DNA from 2 places in the Bradyrhizobium sp. 23AC genome. Region 2 is predicted to be linked to the other one. Evidence: riboswitches for the same ligand, from Rfam matches in the RefSeq annotation. Region 2 holds a riboswitch; the other holds the start of a gene.
The links. Region 2 has a riboswitch for glycine ahead of gcvT (glycine cleavage system aminomethyltransferase GcvT). Riboswitches for the same ligand answer to the same signal wherever they lie in the genome.
Positions count from the first base shown of each region.

Region 1: linked by a shared signal. The riboswitch ahead of RAD10_RS24210 (L-serine ammonia-lyase) and the one ahead of gcvT (glycine cleavage system aminomethyltransferase GcvT) in region 2 are both predicted to bind glycine.

Region 1 is NZ_JAVAYN010000011.1:29,112-34,758, forward strand. It holds gene RAD10_RS24205 (LysR family transcriptional regulator) at 1-865, shown strand, start outside; gene RAD10_RS24210 (L-serine ammonia-lyase) at 979-2,403, opposite strand; glycine riboswitch at 2,515-2,603, opposite strand; gene RAD10_RS24215 (formyl transferase) at 3,309-3,710, opposite strand; gene hypE (hydrogenase expression/formation protein HypE) at 3,719-4,759, opposite strand; gene hypD (hydrogenase formation protein HypD) at 4,756-5,647, opposite strand, start outside.
Region 2 is NZ_JAVAYN010000017.1:120,215-125,861, reverse strand. It holds gene gcvP (aminomethyl-transferring glycine dehydrogenase) at 1-2,430, opposite strand, end outside; gene gcvH (glycine cleavage system protein GcvH) at 2,610-2,978, opposite strand; gene gcvT (glycine cleavage system aminomethyltransferase GcvT) at 2,989-4,137, opposite strand; glycine riboswitch at 4,282-4,372, opposite strand; gene alaS (alanine--tRNA ligase) at 4,606-5,647, shown strand, end outside.

The sequences.
Region 1 (5,647 bases), on a different contig from region 2:
CGCGTTGGACGCCATCTTGACCCAGCAGAACATATCGCGGGCGGCCGAGCGATTGTTGCTGAGCCAATCAGCGACCAGCGGAATCCTATCCAGGCTACGAGAGCATTTCGAGGACGAATTGCTGGTTCGTAATGGCCGCCGGATGGTTCTCACACCTCTGGCAGAGGAACTGGCGGGTCCGCTCCGCGCCATCCTGACCGAAACGGAAAAGCTTTTGGCCATACGCAGCTCTTTTGACCCGGCGACGTCCGAGCGAAATTTTACAATCGCCTGCTCGGATTACGTCTGGGCAACTCTCATCGTCGATATCCTTGCCGCGTTGCGTGCCGTCGCCCCCTCGGTGAATATATTCTACCAGGGTCCAAGCACCCGCTTCTTTCGCACCGAAATCGATTTCCTGATCGTCCCGGATCGATTCATGCTGGAAGATTGTCCGTTCGCTTCCCTCCCCTCGATCAGCTACGAATGTATCGTATGGAAGGAAAACGAGAGTGTCGGAGATAGCTTGACGCTCGAGCAGTTTCTCGAGATGCGTCATGCGCAGGCCTATAGCGAACGAGCAACGTTCATTGAGACTTGGTTCTTCAAGCAATTTGGCCGCGCGCCGCAGGCCGGGATAACGGCACCAAGTTTCACCCTGCTTCCGCAAGCCGTTATCGGGACTCAATTCCTCGCGCTCATTCCCGCAGATCTGGCAGATCGGGCCGCGACGACTCTCCCGATCAGAAGGGTCGAAGCGCCCATATCCCTCCCCCTCATGACCGACGTTCTTCAGTGGCGCATCTCACATGAGCGAGATCCCGGGCTGCAATGGCTGCGAACTCTCATTCTCGACGTTGCCCATCGAAGAAGCAACTCTCGATAGATGATGAGTTCCCGGTTGCGAGGTGTAGACACAGGGGTCTCGGCCAAGCCGCCATTACGTCGAATGCGTCGCACGGCTACAGTTGAAGAACGAAACCTCTATGCGTCTCATCTTCAGCAATCGACCACATTGACTGCGAGGCCGCCCAAACTCGTCTCCTTGTACTTGGTTCGCATGTCCTCTCCGGTCTGACGCATCGTTTCAATTACGGCATCGAGGGACACGTGATGCCGGCCATCACCATGCAACGCGAGCATCGTTGCGTTGATCGCCTTGATCGCGCCCATTGTGTTGCGCTCAATGCACGGGATCTGCACGAGGCCGCCGATCGGGTCACATGTGAGACCGAGATTATGCTCCATGCCGATTTCGGCCGCGTTCTCGATCTGCCGATTCGTGCCGCCTAGGACGGCCACAAGTCCTGCAGCCGCCATGGAGCAAGCTACGCCAACCTCGCCTTGGCAACCCATTTCGGCGGCGGATATCGAAGCGTTTCGCTTGTAGAGCATACCGATCGCGGACGCGGTCAGGAGAAAAATGCGGGCTTTTGCCGGGCTTGGATCCGGGAAGAATATCTCGGAAAATTTCAGAACCGCGGGTATGACGCCGGCAGCTCCATTCGTCGGGGCGGTGACGACGCGTCCCCCGGCTGCGTTCTCTTCATTGACCGCGAGAGCAAAAAGGCTGACCCACTCCATCACGTGAAATGGGTGTGTCGCCCCCTTCGACGATGCCTTGAGCTTGCTGAACAGACCTGGCGCACGGCGCGGTACATTCAGGCCACCGGGCAGAACACCCCCGTTGACACACCCGCGCTCGATGCAGCGCATCATTGCGTCGCGAACGCTATCCAGGAATGCGCTGGTTTCAGTCTCTTCCCGATGCGACAGCTCGTTGGCAGCAACGATTTCAGCAACCGACAAGCCGGTGCTCTCACCTATCGCGAGAAGTTCACGCCCTGTCGTGAATGGGTACGGCTCACATCCAACGTTTCGAACGGCGGAGTTGCTCGGCTGATCGCCTTCGCACACGATCGCGCCGCCGCCGACGGAGTAATAGGTTTGGCGAAGCAGGACTCCCGTATCCGAATGTGCGGCGAATTTCATGCCATTTGAGTGCTCCGGCAGGAACTCCCCGGTGCAGAATGCCAGGTGCTTACTCTCATCGAAGCCAACCGCATGGCGACCGCCAAGCATGACCTCGGAACGCGATCGGATCAGCCCGGCGATGATGGGTATGGCCTCAGGATCAACGGATTCTGGCAGCCAGCCCGATAGTCCCAGCAGAATGGCAATATCGGTGCGGTGACCTTTGCCGGTCAGCGCCAGTGACCCGTAGAGCTCGACGACGACGGAGCGACAGCGCCACAGATCTTCGCCCAGGCATTCGATGAATCGATGGGCCGCGCGCATCGGTCCAACGGTATGCGAGCTGGACGGGCCGATCCCGATCGTAAAGAGATCGAGTACACTGATCGGACCGGCTGAACGCCCGGGCGGCAAACCTGCAGTGGTGACTTTGTCGACGGTCTTGGACATGGGCGCGCATCTCAATCCGTTGATTGATTTTCAAATGCGCCCCATCTGTCTATTTGCCTGAGAGTATTATCCCGTCGGCGGGTGCCAAGGCACCTCTTTCCAGATGTTATTCCCTCACCCGCGGTCCTTGTTGCCTGAGAGTTTCCGGGGCGGTTGCTCCTTCGGCGTCGGCCGGAGCCGAGCTCTTCCGCAAGCGACGTCTATGGGACTCGACCTCCTGAGTCACGACATCAAATTCGTGGCTGCACTCCTCAAGTATTCTACTAAGCGGCTTGGGTCAACAATGAAGCGAAGATGCGAAGTCTTGCTGTTGTGCGGTCGTTCACGGGGTTGACTTGCCGATGGAGGGATTTCGGTCGGGGCGCTTTGCATTGAGCCATTTGGTCTTGTCGGTCAATCCGGAGTGCACAGCCAGCGATGAGTTACTTCGCTGAGGACTTCGATTGAATGCTGCTCACAGTGCTGGCTCGCGATATCGAAGATTTCAAGCGAATCCACCGGACTGAACTCTCGTGCCTTGCGGTGTAGGTATAGGACGCGGCGTTGGCATGGGGCTAAACGTGGGTCGGCCGTGCGGCGCTGGAGATGGAGCGGGCTGCGGGCGGGCGGGATCGGGAGCCGGTATCGGGGACTCGGAGACTGGGCAGGCCGGAAACGCCATGCGCTGGGTGCGCATCGAAGAGGCGGACATTCTGCCAGAACAGGCTGTCGATCAGGCCCGGCATGCCGTCGGCGCTGTTGATCTTGCGCAGGACGGTCTCGCTCGTGTCGTGCTGCCGGTCCGCGATCTGCGTGCCGGCAGAGCGCGCGGATGCCGGGGTCGTCGCTCCGCATCGGCACCGGTGTCGGCTGCCCTGCCTCGATCACGGCGACGGCTTCCAGCACCGCTTGCACCGCATGCACGGTCACCTCGTTGCGGTAGATGCTGGATTTTGCTGCACGCCGCATCGGGAAGGTCCGGAATGCCCAGATTGGTCCGGCGTCGAACTCCCCATCCGCCTGAAACACCGTGACGCCCCGCTCTGCGACGCCCTCCAGAATGGCGCAGTCGAGAGCCGCCGGTCCACGATCGCGGGCGGCCCCGGATGGACGATCAGGCAACGGACGCTGCGCCAGACATCCTCCGGGACCGCCCGCTTGAGGAACGACGCGATGACGAGATCCGGCTGATGCAGCTTCACGCTTTCGCGTGTGGTGTCGGCATGGATGTCGAGCTCGACCGAAACCGCGAGGCCGCGCTCGCGGAGCTCGGCATGCAGCCGCTGCGTCAGGCTGTTGAAGGGATGCGACATGAGCAGAATGCGCATCTTGGGCCTCAACAGATCCGGGGCAGTTGCTCGCCCGACAACCAGTCGACGATCCGGCCACCGCCAAAGCTCGTCGTCATCTGCACGAAGTGATGATCATCCGGCACCGCTTCACCGATATCGGCGGCATCGCGACTGAGCGGATGCGCTCTCATGGCGGCCAGCACGGCTCCGGCGACATCAGGCGACACGATCGCGACCAGCTTCCCCTCATTGGCGACGTAGAGCGGATCGAGCCCGAGCAGCTCGCAGGCAGCCGCCACCCCCTGCTTGACCGGGATCGCCTCTTCCTGGAGGCTGAAGCCTAGTTCGGACTGCTGGGCAATTTCGTTCAATGTCGCCGCGAGGCCGCCGCGCGTGGGATCTCGCATCAGACGGATGCCGCAGCCGCCCGCCGCCACCATCCTGGCGACCAGATCATGCAGGGCGGCCGAATCCGAGACGATCTCCGTTTCAAAGGCGAGGTTCTGGCGCTTTGACATGATTGCGACGCCGTGATCGCCAAGCGTGCCCGAGATCAGCACCCGGTCTCCGACCCTGGCATTCTCAGCGGAGAGATCGAGTCCCTCAGGCACCAGGCCAACGCCCGCGGTCGAAATGAACAGGCCGTCGGCCTTCCCGCGCTCGACCACCTTGGTGTCGCCGGTGATGATATGGACGCCGGCGGATTTCGCCGCCTCGCCCATGGAGTCCGCGATCATCTTGAGGTCTGAAAACCGAAAGCCTTCCTCGATAATGAAACTCGCAGACAGATAAAGCGGTCGGGCACCGGCCATGGCGATGTCGTTGACGGTGCCGTGCACCGCGAGCGAGCCGATATTGCCTCCGGGAAAGAACAGCGGCGAAACCACATAGCCATCAGTCGTCATCACCATGCGCCCGGCGCCGACATCGAAGGCGGATTGATCGTTGCCGCGCGCCAGCCATTCGTTGCCGAAGGCCTCGTGGAACAGGCCCGAGATCAACTGCGACATCGCACGGCCGCCGGAACCGTGGGACAGGTCGACGCAGCCGTGCTTGATGTCGAGCTTGCGCTGATGGGCTCTCATGAGGCCCGCTTCTGCTGACGATCGCGGAAGCGACCGTAGGTCCAATGCGCGGCACATGCGCCTTCCGAGGAGACCATGCAGGATCCCACCGGGGTCTCGGGCGTGCACACCGTTCCGAACAGCCTGCAGTCGACCGGTTTCTTGACACCGCGCAGGATCGCGCCGCATTCGCAGGCCGGATTGTCGGGGACGCGTAGCTCGTTCATGGCGAAGCGTATCTCCGCATCAAATCTGGCGTAGGTTTGCTTCAGCTTCAATCCGCTATAGGGCACGAGCCCGAGGCCTCGCCATTCGAACTGGTCCCGCAGCTCGAAAATATTCGAGACCTCCTCCTTGGCGCGCGGATTCCCATCGCGCGTTACGGCACGGCTATATTGATTCTCCACCTCGTTCCGGTGCTCGTTCACCTGACGCACCAGCATCAGAATCGCCTGCATCATGTCAAGCGGCTCGAAGCCCGAGATCACCACCGGCTTGCCAAATTCCTCTGCAAAGACCTCGTAGGTCTCGGTGCCAATGATGATGCTGACATGGGCGGGCCCCACGAAGCCGTCGATCTCGACGCGGCGGATGTCGGGACTCTCCAAAATGTTCTGCATCGCTGGCGGCGTCCGCACGTGGTTGCAGAACACGCTGAAGTTTTCGAGCTGCCTCTTCTCGGCACGTCGGATCATGATCGCGGTCGGCGGCGTCGAGGTCTCGAAGCCGATCGCGAAGAACACGACTTCCCGCTCCGGATTCTCTTCCGCGATCCGGATCGCATCGACCGTGGAATAGACCATACGGACGTCGGCGCCACGTGCCTTTGCCTTCAACAGCGAGGCACCTTGCGAGCCCCGCACCCGCATCAGATCGCCATAGACGCAAAGGATCACCTCCGGCCGATCG
Region 2 (5,647 bases):
GCACTCATGGGCGACGCGGCCCTTGGCGTTCTTGTAGAGCACCGGGAAATGCGGATCGAGGCGCGCGGCGATGTAATTGGCGTTGAGGATCGCGATCTCGGTGGCACGCTTCAGGCCTTCACCGCCCATCATCAGGATGTAGATGTAGGAGATGGTGAGGATCGAGGCCGAACCGAACGGCGCGGCCGAGACCGGGCCGACCGGTGCGTCGCCTTGGGTCGCCGGATGACGATTTTCAGGATGACTTGGCAGGAACGGCGTCAGATGCGCCTTCACGCCGATCGGGCCCATGCCGGGGCCGCCGCCGCCATGCGGGATGCAGAAGGTCTTGTGCAGATTGAGATGGCTGACATCGGCGCCGTAATCGCCGGGCCTGCTAAGGCCGACCTGCGCGTTGAGGTTGGCGCCGTCCAGATACACCTGGCCGCCATGGCCGTGCACGATGTCGCAGATCTCGCGGATGTGCTCCTCGAACACGCCGTGCGTCGAGGGATAGGTGATCATGACCGCAGCGAGATCCTTGGAATGCTTCTCGGCCTTGGCGCGGAGATCATTGACGTCGACGTCGCCGTTCTTCTCGCAGGCGACCACCACCACGTCCATGCCGACCATCGCGGCCGAAGCCGGGTTGGTGCCGTGGGCGGAGGAGGGGATCAGGCAGATCTTGCGATGCGTCTCGCCACGCGCGGCATGGTAGCCCCGGATGGCAAGAAGTCCGGCGTATTCGCCCTGCGCGCCCGAATTCGGCTGCAGCGAGATCGCGTCATAGCCGGTGATGTCGCACAGCCATTTTTCCAGGCGCGCGAACAGCGCGTGATAGCCCTTGGCCTGCTCCCGCGGGACGAACGGATGCAGCGAGCCGAACTCCGGCCAGGTCAGCGGCATCATCTCGGTGGTCGCGTTCAGCTTCATGGTGCACGAACCGAGCGGGATCATCGCGCGGTCGAGCGCGAGGTCGCGGTCACTGAGCTTGCGCATGTAGCGCAGCATCTCGGTCTCCGAGCGATGCGCGTGGAAGACGGGATGGGTGAGGAAGGAGGTCGCGCGCTTCAGCGCCTCCGGCAGCGCCTCGCGCGTGGTCGCCTCTAACTCGGCATAGGCGAGCTTGCCGCCGAAGGCGCGCCAGACCGCTTCGACCGTCGCGGGCGTCGTGGTCTCGTCGAGCGCGATGCGCAAGCTGGTGGCGCCGACGCCGAGATTGATCTTCTCGGCCGCCGCGCGTGCGACGATTTCGGCGCGCTTGGCGCCGGCATCGACGCTGATCGTGTCGAAGAAGTCTTCGCTATCAGGCGCGAAGCCGAGCTTGCGCAGGCCGCTCGCGAGCACGGCGGCGCGGCGATGCACATTGCGGGCGATCTGGGTCAGGCCTTCGGGGCCGTGATAGACCGCATACATCGAGGCGATCACGGCCAGCAGCACCTGCGCGGTGCAGATGTTCGAGGTCGCCTTCTCGCGGCGGATGTGCTGCTCGCGGGTCTGCAACGCGAGGCGATAGGCCGGCATCCCGCGGGAATCCACGGAGAGGCCGACGATGCGGCCGGGCAGCGAGCGCTTCAGCGCATCGCGCACCGCCATATAGGCCGCGTGCGGTCCGCCATAACCCATCGGCACGCCAAAACGCTGCGCCGAGCCGATCGCGATGTCGGCGCCGAGCTCGCCGGGCGAGGCGAGCAGCGTCAGGGCCAGCAGATCGGCGGCAACGATCGCGAGCGCGCCCTTGGCCTTTAGTGTTGCGATCGCGGGCCTGAGGTCGCGCACCGCGCCCGAAGAGCCCGGATATTGCAGCAGCGCGCCGAGCACGTCACTCCCAGTGAGATCGGTGAGGGGATCGCCGACGATCAGGGTCCAGCCCAGCGGCTCGGCGCGGGTGCGCATCACAGCCAGCGTCTGCGGATGCACGTCCTTGTCGACGAAGAAGGCTTGCGCCTTCACCTGCGAATGCCGCTCCGCGAGCGCCATCGCTTCCGCCGCGGCGGTGGCCTCGTCGAGCAGCGAGGCGTTGGCGACGTCGAGCCCGGTGAGGTCGCAGATCATGGTCTGGAAGTTGAGCAGCGCCTCCAGCCGGCCCTGGCTGATCTCGGGCTGGTAGGGCGTGTACGCCGTGTACCAGGCCGGATTCTCCAGGATGTTGCGCTGGATCACCGCGGGCAAAATCGTTCCGGAATAGCCTTGGCCGATCAGCGAGGTGAAGACCTGGTTCTGGGCTGCGAGCTCGCCCATATGCGCGATCGCCTCGGTCTCGCTGAGCGGCTTGCCGAGATCGAGCGGGGCGGCCTGCCGGATCGAGGCCGGCAGCGTCTCCGCCATCAGGGCGTCGACGCTTCTAGCGCCGACGGCCTCGAGCATCGCGGTGACATCGCGGGAGGACGGGCCGATGTGGCGGCGAACGAAGCTTGCGGTGTCGCCGTTGGATTTGCGGTGCGCGGTCATCATGGGTCCTCGCTTAAATCATCTGTCGGTGTCATGCCCCGCCTTGTGCGCAATTGCGCACTGGGGCGGGGCATCCGGTAAACGCAGGCGGTTGTGATTGAGCCGATGGGCCGCGGCGTACTGGATCACCCGCCTTCGCGGGTGATGACACCGAGTATGGGGCGGCCGTTCTCGTCATCTCACGCCGTATGTGCCTTGTAGGCGGCTTCATCCATGAGGCCGCCGAGCTCGCCCTTGTCGGCCATCTTGATCTTGAAGAACCAGGCCTTGCCTTGCGCATCCGAGTTCACCATCGCCGGCTCGGCCGCGAGCTCGGCGTTGGTCTCGAGCACTTCGCCGGTCACGGGCGCGTACACGTCCGAGGCCGCCTTGACGGACTCAACCACGGCGGCGGCTTCCGCCTTCTTCAGGGTGCGGCCGACCTTGGGCAGTTCGACAAACACGACGTCGCCGAGCTGCTGCTGGGCGTAGTCGGTGATGCCGACGGTGGCGACGTCACCCTCGATGGCGAGCCATTCATGGTCGGTGGTGTACAGCGTCGTGGTCATTCTCGAATCCTCAGCGTTTGTAGGTGTTCTTGACGAAGGGCATGGCCGCGACAGCGACCGGCAGACGCTGGCCGCGCACCTCGGCGAAGAGTTGTGTGCCGAGCGCGCTCGATGCGGTGGGCACATAGCCCATCGCGACCGGCGCATTCAGGCTTGGGCCGAAACCGCCCGATGTGACTTGTCCGATCGGCTCGCCGCCGGCGCTGTCAGCAAACAGTCGCGCGCCCTCGCGGACCGGCGCGCGTCCCTGGGCAAGCAGGCCGACGCGGCGGCGGGCCGCGCCGTTGTCGAAATGGGCGAGGATTTTTTCGGCGCCGGGAAAGCCGCCGGCGCGCGCACCGCCGCTGCGGCGCGACTTCTGCACCGACCATTCCAGCGCGGCCTCGACCGGCGTGGTCATGGTGTCGATGTCGTGGCCGTAGAGGCAGAGCCCGGCTTCCAGCCGCAGGCTGTCGCGGGCCCCCAGGCCGATCGGCAGCACATCGGTGTTTTCGAGCAGAGCTTTGGCGAGACGTTCGGCATCGGCTGCGGGAACCGAAATTTCAAAACCGTCCTCGCCGGTGTAGCCGGAGCGCGAGACGAAACAGTCGAGGCCGGCCACCTTGCGGGGGCCGGAGTCCATGAACTTCATGGCGGGCGCCTCTGCACACAATTTCGCCAGCGCCGCCTCGGCCTTCGGCCCCTGCAGCGCGATCAGCGCACGGTCTGTGAGGGAATCGATGACGCAGTCTTCAGAGAGATTCGCGCGCAGATGCGCCTCGTCGGCGTCCTTGCAGGCGGCGTTGACGACCAGGAAGAGGTGATCGCCGAAATTGGCGACCATCAGGTCGTCCAGAATTCCGCCATCGGCGTTGGTGAACTGGGCGTAGCGCTGCCGTCCCGGCGCGATCGCCACGATATCCTGCGGCACCAGCCGTTCCAGCGCGCGGGCGGCGTCCTCGACCCTGCCGGATTTCGGCCTGAGCGCGATCTGGCCCATATGGGAGACGTCGAACAGGCCGGCGGAGGTCCGGGTATGGAGGTGCTCCTTCAGCACGCCCGCGGGGTATTGCACGGGCATGTCATAGCCCGCGAACGGCACCATCTTGCCGCCCAGGGAGACATGAAGCCCATGAAGGGGCGTACGTTTCAGGGAATCTTGGTCGTCGCGCGCTAGCATCACAGGGGCCCTCGGCGGTTCCCCCGGGACGATTCCCTGAGGACACCAGTCGAAGCCCCATCTGTCGCTGTGCCTGAGAGTATTATCCCGTCGGCGGGAGCCATCCGGGTCTAATCCCGTCGGCGCCTCTTTCCAGATGCTGTCAAAGCCACGCGGTCCTTTTGCCTGAGAGTTTCCGGGGCGGTTGCTCCTTCGGCGCCGGCTGCCTAAAGCCGGTCTCTCCCGACGTGGCCGTACGATACAGATGGGTACAGACCACAGGGCGGCCAAGCCTGTCAACGCGTCCGCTTGCCCTATCAACGGGATTGCAAAGGGGATTGAGCGGCTGCGGCAACCCTCTGATCTCCTTGCACAGTTTCTGGACAGCGAAGCTGGCCTTGTCTAAAAGCGCTGTGGCCCGCAGATATCAGCCTAAATGTCAGGTTTGGATGGCCTATAGCGGGTCCAAGCACACCCGATTGGATGAACATGAGCGGCGTCAACGAGATCAGGTCGACCTTTCTGAACTTCTTTGCCGAGAACGGCCACGAGATCGTGTCGTCCTCGCCATTGGTGCCGCGCAACGATCCGACGTTGATGTTCACCAATGCCGGCATGGTGCAGTTCAAGAACGTCTTCACCGGCGTCGAGAAGCGGCCCTATCAGCGCGCCACCACGTCGCAGAAATGCGTGCGCGCCGGAGGCAAGCACAACGACCTCGACAATGTCGGCTACACCGCGCGCCATCTCACCTTCTTCGAGATGCTCGGCAACTTCTCGTTCGGCGATTATTTCAAGGAGCGCGCGATCGAGCTCGCCTGGAAGCTGATCACGAAGGACTTCGGGCTCAACAAGGACAAGCTGCTCGTCACCGTCTACCACACCGACGACGAGGCGCACGGGCTCTGGAAGAAGATCGCCGGCTTCTCCGACGACCGCATCATCCGCATCCCGACCTCCGACAATTTCTGGGCGATGGGCGACACCGGCCCGTGCGGCCCGTGCTCGGAGATCTTCATCGATCGCGGCGATCACATCTGGGGCGGACCTCCGGGCTCGCCGGAAGAGGACGGCGACCGCTTCCTCGAATTCTGGAATCTCGTGTTCATGCAATATGAGCAGGTGACGAAGGAGGAGCGCGTGGATCTGCCGCGTCCCTCGATCGACACCGGCATGGGCCTGGAGCGCATGGCCTGCATCATGCAGGGCGTCGACAGCGTGTTCGAGACCGATCTGTTCCGCCATTTGATCGATGCGACATCGTCCGCGCTCGGCAGCGGGCCGAACGAGCAGACCGTCGCCTCGTTCCGCGTCATCGCCGATCATTTGCGCTCTTCGGCCTTCCTGGTCGCGGACGGCGTGCTGCCCTCGAACGAGGGCCGCGGCTACGTGCTGCGCCGGATCATGCGCCGCGCGATGCGCCATGCGCAGTTGCTCGGTGCGAAAGAGCCGCTGATGCATCGGCTGGTCTGGGCGCTGGTCCGCGAGATGGGCCAGGCCTATCCCGACTTGATGCGCGCGGAGAATCTGA